Regions from separate parts of the Mesorhizobium sp. genome, predicted to be linked through region 1. Evidence: predicted binding sites of a transcription regulator. Region 1 holds the regulator's gene; each other region holds the start of a gene.
What was found. The regulator LexA, encoded in region 1, represses DNA repair genes until DNA is damaged. The targets are predictions, from matches to a motif close to TGTTCNNNNTGTGTTCNG.

Region 2: the regulator LexA is predicted to act here: its motif matches at 2,885-2,902, upstream of ACO07C_RS09885 (PA0069 family radical SAM protein).
Region 3: the regulator LexA is predicted to act here: its motif matches at 1,209-1,226, upstream of ACO07C_RS17880 (ImuA family protein).

Annotation. Positions count from the first base shown of each region.
Region 1 is NZ_OZ245860.1:995,169-999,306, forward strand. Features, by position in the region: gene ACO07C_RS04825 (ABC transporter substrate-binding protein) at 1-471, opposite strand, end outside; gene ACO07C_RS04830 (GntR family transcriptional regulator) at 625-1,398, shown strand; gene lexA (transcriptional repressor LexA) at 1,878-2,603, shown strand; gene ACO07C_RS04840 (ComEC/Rec2 family competence protein) at 2,597-4,138, opposite strand, start outside.
Region 2 is NZ_OZ245860.1:2,021,478-2,025,615, reverse strand. Features, by position in the region: gene ACO07C_RS09900 (F0F1 ATP synthase subunit B) at 1-93, shown strand, start outside; gene ACO07C_RS09895 (F0F1 ATP synthase subunit B) at 104-595, shown strand; gene ACO07C_RS09890 (ribonuclease HII) at 807-1,502, opposite strand; gene ACO07C_RS09885 (PA0069 family radical SAM protein) at 1,656-2,810, opposite strand; gene ACO07C_RS09880 (glycosyltransferase) at 2,961-3,476, shown strand; gene ACO07C_RS09875 (hypothetical protein) at 3,678-4,138, shown strand, end outside.
Region 3 is NZ_OZ245860.1:3,779,996-3,784,133, reverse strand. Features, by position in the region: gene ACO07C_RS17895 (HpcH/HpaI aldolase/citrate lyase family protein) at 1-303, shown strand, start outside; gene ACO07C_RS17890 (DUF1737 domain-containing protein) at 348-554, shown strand; gene ACO07C_RS17885 (metallopeptidase family protein) at 646-1,068, opposite strand; gene ACO07C_RS17880 (ImuA family protein) at 1,250-2,296, shown strand; gene ACO07C_RS17875 (DUF6504 family protein) at 2,238-3,710, shown strand; gene ACO07C_RS17870 (error-prone DNA polymerase) at 3,707-4,138, shown strand, end outside.

The DNA.
Region 1 (4,138 bases):
CTTGGTGAAAGCCATGACCGCGGCGACATCCTGGAGGTCGGTCGCGCCGGTCATGCCTTCGTCGCCCGAATCCCAGGACGGAACGAGCTTGGCCGCGACCGGATCGGTCACCGCCGCGAAGACGATCGGAATGCCCGAACCTGCAAGCGCCTTCTTGGCGATCTGCGAGACCGGCGTGGTGATGGTATACATGAGCTTCGGCTGATCCGCCTGCAGCTTGGCAATCATCTGCGGAACCAGAGAGGCATCGAAATTGGTGTGGCTTTCGGTGTAGACGACATCCTTGCCCTCGACGAAACCGTCCGCGGCAAGCGCCTTCTTGAAACCGGCAATGGCTGCGTTCAGCTGCGGATGCTCGCCGAAATTGGCAATGCCGATCTTGATCGGATCGGCGACAGCAGCGCCGAGGCTGACTGCGAGCGCGCCGGCCGTGATCAATCCCGACAGCCAAGCGGATTTCGACTTCAACATCATTTCCTCCCAGATTTGATTAGCGCCGCTTAAAGGACGGCAACCGCGGCGATCATGGTCAGTCGCTCCAGCCATGTCAAACATTATATATAATTCTTGCCATGCATTCGCATCATATATAATTTCTAGAACTCAGATAGCGGACGGATCGCGATGCAGGACCAGAAGAACTCCACGAAAACGGAGGCGGCCTATCAACTGCTGCGGCGAGACATACTCACCACCCGCCTTATGCCTGGCGCACCGCTCAAGCTGAGCGCGCTGCGCGGCATCTATGGTGTCGGCTGGACGCCACTGCGCGAAGCGCTGTCCCGCCTGGAGGCCGAACGCCTGGTCACAGCCATCAGCAATCGCGGCTTTGCCGTCGCTCCCGTGTCTCGGGCCGAGCTTGAGGACCTGGCACGCGCAAGAATGGTTGTTGAGATTCCCCTGTTCCTGGAATCGATCGAGAAAGGCGGCAGCATGTGGGAAGACGCCGTGGTTACCGCACATTACCGGCTATCGCGCTGCAAGACCGCCGTCGACGATCCCTCGGACGCGGCGGTCGACATATGGGACGAGAACCATGAGGCCTTCCACGCGGCACTTCTCAGCGCCGCTACATCGAGTTGGCTGTTGCGGTTCCGCTCGACCATCGCGGATCAACTACGCCGGCATCATCGCTTTCTCGGACTGGCGCCGACATTGCGGGCCGCCGCCGGCCTCAAGGATGGCTACGAAAAGGCCATGGACGCGCTGCGCGAAGCGATTGCGATCGAACACCACACTGCAATCATGGAGGCGGCGCTTGATCGCGACGTCGAGCGGGCAAAGGCGCTGATGACCGCCCATATCGGCTACACGCTGCATGTCTATGTCCACAGCGAGGACAGCGCGGCGAACAAATACACAGCGCGCGCCGGCAGCTCGAAAGCGGTCGGTGGATGATATCAACACCGCCGCATAGTCCAACGCCAGACCGGATCGCTTCCGCCCCGGGACCGGCTGGCCAGCCGGTTGCTCCCAGGCACAAGCGAGAGAAATCCCGCCAGCTTGACGCGAACACGCCGCCGTCAACCATCAGGTTGGCGTTTTGGTTTCGTTTCGTTCACGGATAGGCAAGACAAAGTCCCGCATCCATCCGGATTGCGCACGGTTTAACATGCAAGACAGCCAAGCTTGCCAAACCTTCGCAATCGTCTGGGAAGATGAAAAAATGTTATGGATTCAATCCGGTAACTTCGGATCTTGAACTACGCGTACGTAGCCGCGCCTGCATGGGCGAGAAGCATATGGTTTCCGCAGTCTGAACATATTCACTAAACTTTAAACGGTTGCGGAACACAAATGGAACAGATAGTGTTTGTTCTGGGTTTGTTTTTCTGATTCCGGTTTCAGATCCATCTTCGAAACCCCTGGGGGCCGCCATGCTGACGCGCAAGCAACATGAACTGCTGATGTTCATCCATGAAAGGCTGAAGGAAAGCGGCATTCCACCCTCGTTCGACGAAATGAAGGAGGCGCTCGACCTCGCTTCCAAGTCCGGAATTCATAGGCTGATCACGGCCCTTGAGGAGCGTGGCTTCATTCGCCGCCTGCCCAACAGGGCGCGCGCGCTGGAAGTGCTGCGTCTTCCCGATTCCATCGCACCTGGCCTCAACGCTGCCCGCAAGTTTTCGCCGAGCGTCATCCAGGGCAGCTTGGGTCGGCAGATCAAGCCGGCTGCCCCCTCGCGCCAACCCGCTGCCGGCAATGACGACGACGCCGTCTCGGCGATTTCCATCCCGGTGATGGGCCGCATTGCCGCGGGTGTGCCGATCGATGCCATCCAGCACCAGACCCATTCCATCTCGGTGCCGCCGGACATGATCACGGGCGGCGATCACTATGCGCTCGAGGTCAAGGGCGACTCGATGATCGAGGCCGGGATCTTCGACGGCGACACGGTCATCATCCGAAACGCCGACACCGCCAGCCCCGGCGAGATCGTCGTGGCGTTGGTCGATGAGGAAGAAGCGACGCTGAAGCGTTTTCGCCGCAAGGGTGCCTCCATCGCTCTCGAGGCCGCCAATCCGGCTTACGAAACGCGCATCTTCGGACCAGACCGCGTAAAGGTGCAAGGTAAGCTTGTCGGGCTGATCCGCCGTTATTGAGCCGGCACGGCAACGGGTTTGTCGGGCTTGACGTAGGGCGGTAGCCCCCTTGCCTCGCGTGAGAATTTTCTTTGCTGGTGCCAAGGCCGGTACGGTCTGTCGATCGCGAAGCTTATTGTCGGTCGTGAAACGGCTGATTGGGGGTCGAAGAAGACAGCGGCGCTTCCAGTGCGAGCGAGCTGTCGTTTGGTGACGACGAGAACGATGGGATTGTGGCATGGGTCGTAGGCCCTCGCGTCGTTGACGACGATCAGATCGGCAAAACGGCAGGCTTTCCACGCTTTCTTGCGATCCTCGGCATACGCAACGATCGCGCCGGATGGGTGTCGGGCAACGCACAGGTCGTCACCGCAATAGAAAGGCGCTCCCGGTGGCAGTTCGGCGGCATCGGCGATGTCGAATTGTTGATCGCTTGAGCCGAGGGTCTCCGGCTTGATAATGGTCTCGGACTTCAGCGCACGTTTCCAATTGTCGACCGTGAATTCATTGGGGCGTGCCCGGCTGACGGCGAGTTCGCCGCCGCCGATCGGCAACGCCACTAGGCGTGCATCTTCCGAAATCAACACATCCGGTGCGGGCGTATCGGAAATCGTCAGCAGGCCAGCAAGCGCGAACGGCAGCGACACCAGCCGCAGCCAGGTTGTCGCCATGGTTGCGATGACAAGGGCGATCGTAACAAGCAGGACCGACTGTAGCGAAATCAGCCCGACGGCGTCGATCGGCGAACGCTCGGAGAACCACGCCGACAGCGCGATCATGGCCGTTAGTCCCTTGCCCATGACATAGAGAAACGGCCCATCGGCGCCGAACGGCATTGCCAGCGCGCTGAAGACGGCAAAGGGCATGACGATCGCCGATACAATCGGCATGATGGCCAGATTGGCGAACAGGCTCAGTGGTGACACGCGCTGGAAATGCCAGATCGCGAAGAGTGCCGTTGCGCTGCCGGCGATGATGGACGTCATGGCAAGGCCGCCGGTAGCCAGCAGCAGTTTTCGCGTGAGGAAGACGGGCAGTGACCGTCGCGGCGGCGGCGTGCTGGCCTTGCGCGAGCGGTAGTCGGACCAGCCGGCATACGCACCGACCAGGGCGGCGGTCGCGGCAAAGGACATCTGGAAGCTTGGGCCGACCACCTCATGCGGCGAGATGGCGATAACGGCAATAGCGGAGATCGCCAGATTGCGTATGGTCAGTGCCGCCCGATCGAACAGCACGGCGACAAGCATGACCGAAAGCATGATGAAGCTTCGCTCGGCCGCAACCACGACGCCGGAAATCACAAGATAGGCGGCAATCGAGACAAGCGCGGCCGCCGCGGCATATTTCTTCACCGGGCGACGCGAGGAGAAATCCGGAAACAGCGCGAATGAGCCACGCAGCAGCAGCATGATCGTACCGGCGACCAGCGCCATGTGCAGTCCCGAAATAGAGATGACGTGATAGATCCCGGTACGCCGCATCGTCTCGTTGATCTCTTCGGGAATCCCGGCGCGAACACCGACGATAAGCGCCGCCGCGATCTCGCCTTCCGCCCC
Region 2 (4,138 bases), 1.0 Mb from region 1:
GAGGATACCGCTTCGGAAATCGTCGAGGCGCTTGTCGGTGACAAGGCCAGCAAGGCCGAGGTCGCGGCCGCCGTCAAATCCGTGGCCCGGTGAGGAGCGCATCATGGACGCTACAGCTCTAGCAACGCTCTGGGCCACGATTGCCCTGGTCATTTTCCTGGCTATCGCCATCTACATCAAGGTGCCCGGAATGGTGGCCAAGGCGCTAGACGCCCGCGCGGCCAAGATCAGCGGCGAGCTTGATGAAGCCCGGCGGCTGCGCGAGGAGGCCCAGCAACTGCTCGGCCAGTACCAGCGCAAGCGCAAGGAAGCCGAGCAGGAGGCCGCCGACATTGTCGCTGCCGCCAAGCGCGAGGCCGATATGCTTGCCGCCGACGCGCACAAGAAGACCGAGGACTATGTTGCCCGGCGCACGGCCCTTGCCGAGCAGAAGATCGGTCAGGCCGAGCGCGACGCGGTCGCCGAAGTGCGCGCGAGCGCCGTCGATATCGCCGTCGAAGCAGCGCGCGCGCTGCTTGCCGGCAAGGTCGATGCAAAAGCCGGCGCGGACCTGTTCAAGGCATCGCTTGCGGATGTGAAGGCGAAGCTCAACTGAGCCTAATCTCCTTAGACTTTAAAAGAGCCGCCTGGGAAACCTGGCGGCTTTTTTGTTGTGTGGGAGGTCTGCGAAGCGGCGCAGGGGATAGCCGCGCGTGAAGCGCAGACCCCATCTTTCTTCGCCAAAAGGAAGCGTCGGGCAAGTTGAGAGGACCCCCTCTGTCGCCTTTGGCGACATCTCCTGCTCGACGGGGGAGGGTATCCTCAACTCAATCGAGGCCTGCGAAACTCTTTTCTTCCGCCATTTCAGCTCCGCCAAGCCTGAACGGTGCGAACGACACGCGGTGCAGTCGGGCCACCGGCCCGTGCGCCTCGATCGCCGTGCGATGGCGGGCCGTGGCATAGCCCATATGGACCTCGAACCCGTAGCGGCCGTGGTGGCTGCCGCAGCCGCACATCATGCGGTCGCGCATGACCTTTGCGACGATCGAGGCGGCGGCGATCGATTGCGAGCGCTGGTCGCCCTTGATCAGCGCGCGTCCAGCGCAAGGCAGGCCCGGCGGGACGTCACGCCCGTCAGCGAGAGCGAGCTTCGGCTGCACCGGCAGGCCAACCAGGGCGCGGCGCATGGCCTCGAGGCTGGCCTTGAGGATGTTGCTGCCGTCGATGCCTTCGGCGCTGATGGAGGCCATCGATACGCCCAGCGCAGAGCCAAGAATGCGCAGGAACAAGGCCTCACGCTGCAAATGGCTGAGGCGTTTGGAATCATCCAGGCCCTCGGGGATATTTGCGGGATCGAGCACCACCGCGGCGGCGACAACCGGCCCGGCGAGCGGACCCCGCCCGGCCTCATCCATGCCGGCTACCGGCCACAGGCCTTCAGCCATCGCCTTCGTCTCGAAGGAGAAGTCGGGTCTCTCGATGATCTCGAAGAGAGGCGGAGAATCGGAACGCGCGCGAGCCATGTTGCGGCGAGGTTCGCATCGGCTCCGATTCTCCGCAAGTCCCTCCGGGTCGGGTGGGGCGCCGGACCGGGAGGGCACCGTCTGCAGGCCGGGGCGGGCCGGACGGGATTCTTGATGCCGCGACAGATCAAACCATCGCAGCGGACTGCGCTTTCAAAGCAGTGTCAGCTGCACCTGGTCTTTTCCAGCGGCGACAAACTGGTCGGTCCGAAGCGTACGCCGTTCGACATTGAGGCCCAACCGCTTGGCGGTAATCTCGAAGCGCCGGCCGATCTGCCAGGCGTAGGGACCCGCGCCTTTCATGCGTTTGCCCCATTCCGAATCGTAGTCCTTGCCGTCGCGCATCGAACGGATCAGCGACATGACATGGCGATAGCGGTCCGGATAGTGACGCAGCAGCCAATCCTTGAAGATCGGGCTGACCTCCAGCGGCAGGCGCAGGACGACATAACCAGCCTCGCGCGCACCCGCGGCATATGCCGAATCGAGAATCCGTTCCATTTCTTGGTCGGTTAGTCCTGGTATGATCGGCGCAACCATGACCGAGGCCGGAATGCCGGCATCCGAAAGCTGCCTGATCGCTTCGAGCCGCTTGGTCGGGGTCGACGCGCGCGGCTCCATCGTGCGTGCCAGCATGCGGTCCATCGTCGTGACCGACAGCGCCACCTTGGCGAGGCCGCGCTCGGCCATGCGCGACAGGATGTCGATGTCGCGCGTCACCAGGGCGGATTTGGTGACAATGCCGACCGGGTGGCCGCGTGCCTCCAGCACTTCGAGGATCTCGCGCATGATCCGGTACTGCTTCTCGATCGGCTGGTAGGGATCGGTGTTGGTGCCGATGGCGATCGTGCGCGGCTGGTAGCCGTCCTTCGACAACTCCTTGTCCAGCAGCCTGGCGGCATCCGGCTTGGCGAATAGCTTCGATTCGAAATCCAGACCCGGCGAAAGGCCCATGAAACTGTGTGTCGGCCGGGCAAAGCAGTAGACGCAGCCATGCTCGCAACCACGGTAAGGGTTGATCGAACGATCGAAGGAGATGTCCGGCGATTCATTGCGGGTGATGATGGTGCGCGGCTTCTCCACCTGCACTTCGGTCTTGAACGGCGGCAGTTCCTCCAGCGAGTTCCAGCCATCGTCGAAAACATGCCGGCTGACCGGCTCGAACCGGCCGGACGGATTGATGCCCGCCGACCGTCCACGGTTGCGGTCCGGACGAACACGTACACCGCTCTGCTCGATCATCGCATTTGCCATCTCGGCTCTTCCAGCCCCAAAGGCTGCAATGTCCGCGCGCACGATCTGTTCCATCTTTGCCCTCTCCCAGGGACTGTCAGCAATCTGTCGAATCGCTCTGTTCATGAAACTATTCCTATTTCCCGAATGAGAACAAATCAAGAACTTTTTATTGTGCGCCGCAAAAACTGGCGCAGTGCCCGGGTTTCCGCTATTCGGCTAAGCATGCTCAGTGTTCTCATCGAAACCCTGAATGACGAGGAGGGCCTCGCCCGCACGCTTGCGTCCCTGGTCGGCGGGGCTGTCGAGGGCGTGGTGCGCGAAGTCATCGTTTGCGATACCGGTTCGACCGACCAGACGCACCGGGTCGCCGAGCACGCTGGCTGTCTCTATGTGGCCGGCACAACGGCGTTAGGCATCGGACAGGCCAAGGGCGACTGGCTGCTGTTGCTCGAGCCTGGCGCGCGACTGGTGGAGGGATGGACCGACGAGGTCGTCGCCCACACAGCCAGGCAAACCATGGCGGCACGGTTTTCCCCGGCGCGGGGCAGCCGCACGTTCCTGTCACGGGTTTTCGCGGGAAACCGTGCTCTGGCGGAGGGCATGTTGATCAACAGGCGTCAGGCCAGCACGCTTTCGAAGAACGCCGGCAGCGGGGAGGCGATTGCGCGAGGCCTGGCGACGAGGAGGCTCGACGCCGAGATATGGGTCGCGCCGCCCAAGCCCAGGAAATCGCGCTGACTGAATGGCCGGCTGAACAGTCCAACCTCAAGCCAGCTTTGATCGGCGGATGAGTTTTGCACCGCACATTGCCAATTGTGCATTGCACAAGGCATGACGCGGGGGTACCCTGCCTTCAGGTGGGTTAATCGGGTTTGGGTTATGCCGGAGCGGTGAGCGGCCGATGCTTTGTCGGTGCCGCCCTCATATCCGAGGATCCCGATGAGCCTTTCAACTCCCGACAAGTCCGGCGCGGCAAGCCTCGAGGCCGTGGCCCGAAACGGCAGCCTGCTCCAGCGTATCGCCGCGCGCATACCAACCTACCTGTCCGACTTGCGTGAAAATCCGGCATGGCTGCCGATGTTCATGCTGGCGCGCACGATGCCGGGGCGGCGGCTGCATTGGCTTGCCGCAAAACCAGCACTGCCGGCACGGACCGTCCATGAGACGATGTTCGCGGGCGTGAACCGCGAGGCCGCCGTTGATGCGCTGAGGTCGGATGGTTTGTTTTCCGGGCTTGTGCTGCCGCCATCGATCCATGAAGAAATCGCGCGCTTTGCCGGGCGCACGCCGTGCTTCGGCAATTTCGATCGCCGGCTCGAATTCATGCCGGGCGAACATGCAGACGCCGAAAGACGTTTCGGCCGTCCGCTGCTCAGCGGGCACTATTTCGAGCGCATCCT
Region 3 (4,138 bases), 2.8 Mb from region 1:
GTGCTCGATGGCGTCTTCAACGATTTTCGCGACCTCGACGCTTTCGGTCGCGAATGCACGGAAGCCGCCGCGATGGGTTTCGACGGCAAGACCCTCATCCATCCCACCCAGATCGAGGCCGCGAACAACTCGTTCGCGCCGTCGCCCGACGCCGTGGCCGAGGCGCGAACGGTGAAGGACGCCTTCGCGCTGCCGGAAAATGCCGGCAAGGGTGTGATTGCGCTGAATGGAAAAATGGTCGAGCGGCTGCATCTGTCGCAGGCTGAAAAACTGCTGGCGAAGGCAGCCGCCATCGGCGCATGATGGGGCCCGATGCACGTGCTACTCATCACGACAGGACTTGACGGATGAAACTCTACCGCTTTCTGACCGGCCCGGACGATGCCAGCTTCTGCCACAAGGTAACGGCGGCTCTGAACAAGGGCTGGCACCTGTTCGGCTCGCCGACCTATGCCTATGACAAGAAAGCCAAGGCCATGCGCTGCGGCCAGGCCGTGGTCAAGGATGTCGACGGCCAGGAATACGGGCCGGATACCAAGCTAAGCGACTGGTAGGCTCGCAAGGCGCCTGTCCTTCTCTCGTCATCCTGGGGCATAAGCAGTCGCGAAGCGACGTCGCGGAGACCCTGGATGACGAAGGTGGACGCTACTCAGACGCCTCTTCGATCTTCTCCATGTCATCATCCGACAGGCCGAAATGGTGGCCGATCTCGTGGATCAGCACATGGGTGACGATGTCGCCCAACGTTTCCTCGTTCTCGGACCAGTAGTCGAGAATGGCGCGTCGATAGAGCGTGATGCGGTTCGGTCCCTCGCCGGTCTGCGGATTCCAGCGCTCGGCGATGCCGCGTCCCTCGAACAGGCCGAGCAGGTCGAAGGGCGTTTCCAACGACAGATCGTCCATGATCTCGTCGGTCGGGAATTCGGCGATCTGGATGACGATCTCGCCGGTCAGCTTGCGGAAATCGTCCGGCAGATGGGCATAGGCCTCGAGCGCCAGGAACTCCATCTCCTCCATGGAAGGCGAAAGTTCGTCGTGCCAGGTGCGGGTCTTGTAGATGCGGGCCATGCTTTTTCCTTTGAACCCGGCATATAGGCTTTCGGACCGGTCGAGGCAAATGCCGGACGGTCGATCCTCCCGCGAGCAGCCGGACAGGAATAAATTCCCCATGAGTCTGCTTGACTCTTCGGATGCCCTCTGGAATCTATAAGAACATAACAGGAACAATTGTGAGTGGAAGCTGACCGTGATGGCGATGACCGCCGTGGCGCGGGAAACTGTTTTTGCCCTGCGCCGCCAGATCGCGAAGATCGAGGGAACGCTGCCCGAGCGCCTGGAGGCGCCGGCTGGCACGCCTGATGACGCCCATGCTTCGCTCGGCGCCGATGTCACCTTTGTCCGCCGAGGTGTCGCCGTGTCCGCGCCGGATGCGTTTCTGCGAACCGGCGCCGCGCGGCTCGACGCCGCGCTGAGCGGTGGCCTGCCGAGAGCCGCCCTGAACGAGATCCATGGCACGGAAACCCGGGATGCGGGAGCCGTCGCCGGCTTCGCCTTGTCGCTCATCAGCCTGATGCTCAAGCAGGGGCCGCGACTGCCCGTGCTGTGGGTCGGCACATCGGAGATTTTCCACGAGGCCGGCTTTCCCTATGCCAGGGGGTTGCATTCGCTCTTCGGCATAGAGCCGGAACAGCTGCTGTTTTCCGAGGCGCCAAAACTGGTCGATGCGCTGTGGGTTGCCGAGGAGGCAGCCCGGATGACCGCGCTCGCCGCCGTCATCCTCGAAATCCGCGGCAATCCGCAACGGCTGGATCTCACCGCGACGCGCCGGCTGCACGCCCGGGCGCGGAGTGCCGGCCGGCCGGTGTTCCTGCTGCGGCAGGCCGCCGAGCCCGAACCGACGGCCGCACCCGTTCGCCTCATCCTGACGCCGACGCCCGCCGCGGCGCGCGAAACCATAGCCGGACCGCTTGCCGGTTCGATCGGCCGCCCGGCCTTCACCATCACCATCGGCAAGAGCCGCACGGCCTTGCCCGGACAATTCACACTGGAGTGGAATCCCGATGAACACAGCTTCGAGGAAAGACGGCCCCAGAAAGGACGGAAAGAGAAAGGATGGGCAGAGAATCCTGTCCCTGTGGTTCCCGCATCTCGCCGCGGAAAGGATCCTGCGGCAACGGCTGGGTCGGTCCTGGCGTTCCCGGCCGTCGGATCATCCGACGCCATCTCATCCACCGCTCGTGATCAGCCATCGCCAGGGGAACGCGCAGCGCATCGCGGCCCTCGACGAGCGGGCTGAAGCGCTCAACCTGAAGCGCGGCATGGGCATGGCCGACGCGCGCGCCATGCATCCCTCGATCGACATCGTCGAGGCCGATCCGGAAGCTGACCGGCGCCTGCTCGAAGGCCTTGCCGACTGGTGTGACCGCTACACGCCATTGGTGGCGCTGGACAGCAGCGATGGCCTTTTCCTCGACGTCACCGGCTGCACGCATCTTTTCGGCGGCGAACGCGCGATGCTGGACGACATCCTGTCGCGCTTCTTCCATCAGGGTTTCGATGTCCGTGCCGGACTTGCCGCCACCCCAGGGGCGGCCTGGGCGGCGGCACGGTTTTCGGGCGACCGCATCGTCGCTGGCGGCGGGGAGGAGGAACTGCTCGCTCCCTTGCCGCTGGCCGCGCTGCGCATCGAACCGGCGACCCGCGACAGCCTGGAAAGTGTGGGCCTGCGCACGGCCGGCGCCGTCATGGCGGCGCCGCGTGCGCCGCTCGCGCGCCGCTTTGGCGCCTCCCTGCTCTTGCGCCTCGACCAGGCGCTTGGCCGTATCGACGAGGCGGTGTCGCCGCGCCTTCCCGTCGCGCCGCTTTCGGTCGAACGCCATCTGGCCGAGCCGGTCACCCTGACCGAGGAGATCGAACGGCTTGTGGGCATGCTGGCGACGACCTTGAAGGCCGATCTCGAACGCCGCGGTGAAGGCGCCAGGACGCTGGCACTGCTGCTCTTTCGCGTCGACGGCGCCGTCAGCCGCATCGCACTCGGCACCTCGCGGCCGATGCGCGAACCCATGCTGATCCAGAAATTGTTCCATGAAAGGCTGACTGCGCTCGAGCAGGATATCGATGCCGGCTATGGCTTCGATCTCGTGCGGCTTTCCGTGCTGTCGGCCGCCGCTTTCGACGTGCAGCAGGCCGATCTGGCTGGCGAGGCAAGCGATGACGGAGCCGATATCTCTCTGTTCGCCGACCGTATCCGCGCCCGTCTCGGCGATGGCGCGGTTCTCCAACCAGTCGCCGTCGAAAGCCACCTGCCCGAACGCGCCGTCGCCACGATCCCCTTCACCGAAGCGCCACGACGGACCACGCCGCCGAAGAGGCCGGACAGGCAGGCGCCCAGGACCATCTTTCCGCCGGAACGGCCGATCCGGCTGTTCCGTGCGCCCGAACCGATAGAGGTGCCGGCGACCGAAATGCCCGAGGGGCCGCCGCTGAATTTCCGCTGGCGGCGCGCGCTCTACCGCGTCACGCGCGCCGAAGGCCCGGAGCGCATCGCCGCCGAATGGTGGCATGATGCATCGAGCGACGCGGCCGCATCGACCCGTGATTATTTCCGCATCGAGGATGCCGATGGCCGCCGCTACTGGCTCTACCGGCAAGGCCTTTATGGCGGCTCCCAAGCGCCGCCGCGCTGGTTCATGCATGGGGTGTTCGCATGAACGCGCTGACAGCGACCCCCTATGTCGAGTTCGGCATCCAGTCGAATTTCTCCTTCCTGCGCGGCGCCTCCAAGCCGGAGGAGCTGGTGGTCGTGGCCAAGCTTCTGGGATTCTCCGCGATCGGGCTCGCCGACCGCAACACGGTGGCTGGCGTCGTGCGCGCCTGGCAGCAGGCCAAGGTCGAAGGGCTTGCCTACCATCCCGGCTGCCGGCTGGTCTTTGGCGACGGCACGCCGGACATTCTCGCCTATCCCAGGGATCGCAAGGGCTGGGGGCACCTGTGCCGCATGCTGACGCAAGCCAATCTTCGCGACGAAAATGAAAAAGGCGCGACCCTCCTGCAACGCGGCGACCTGCTCGAATGGGGTGACCTCATGTCCCTGGCGGTCCTGCCTGATCTGACGGCGGGCGCGCAGGACAGTCTCCCT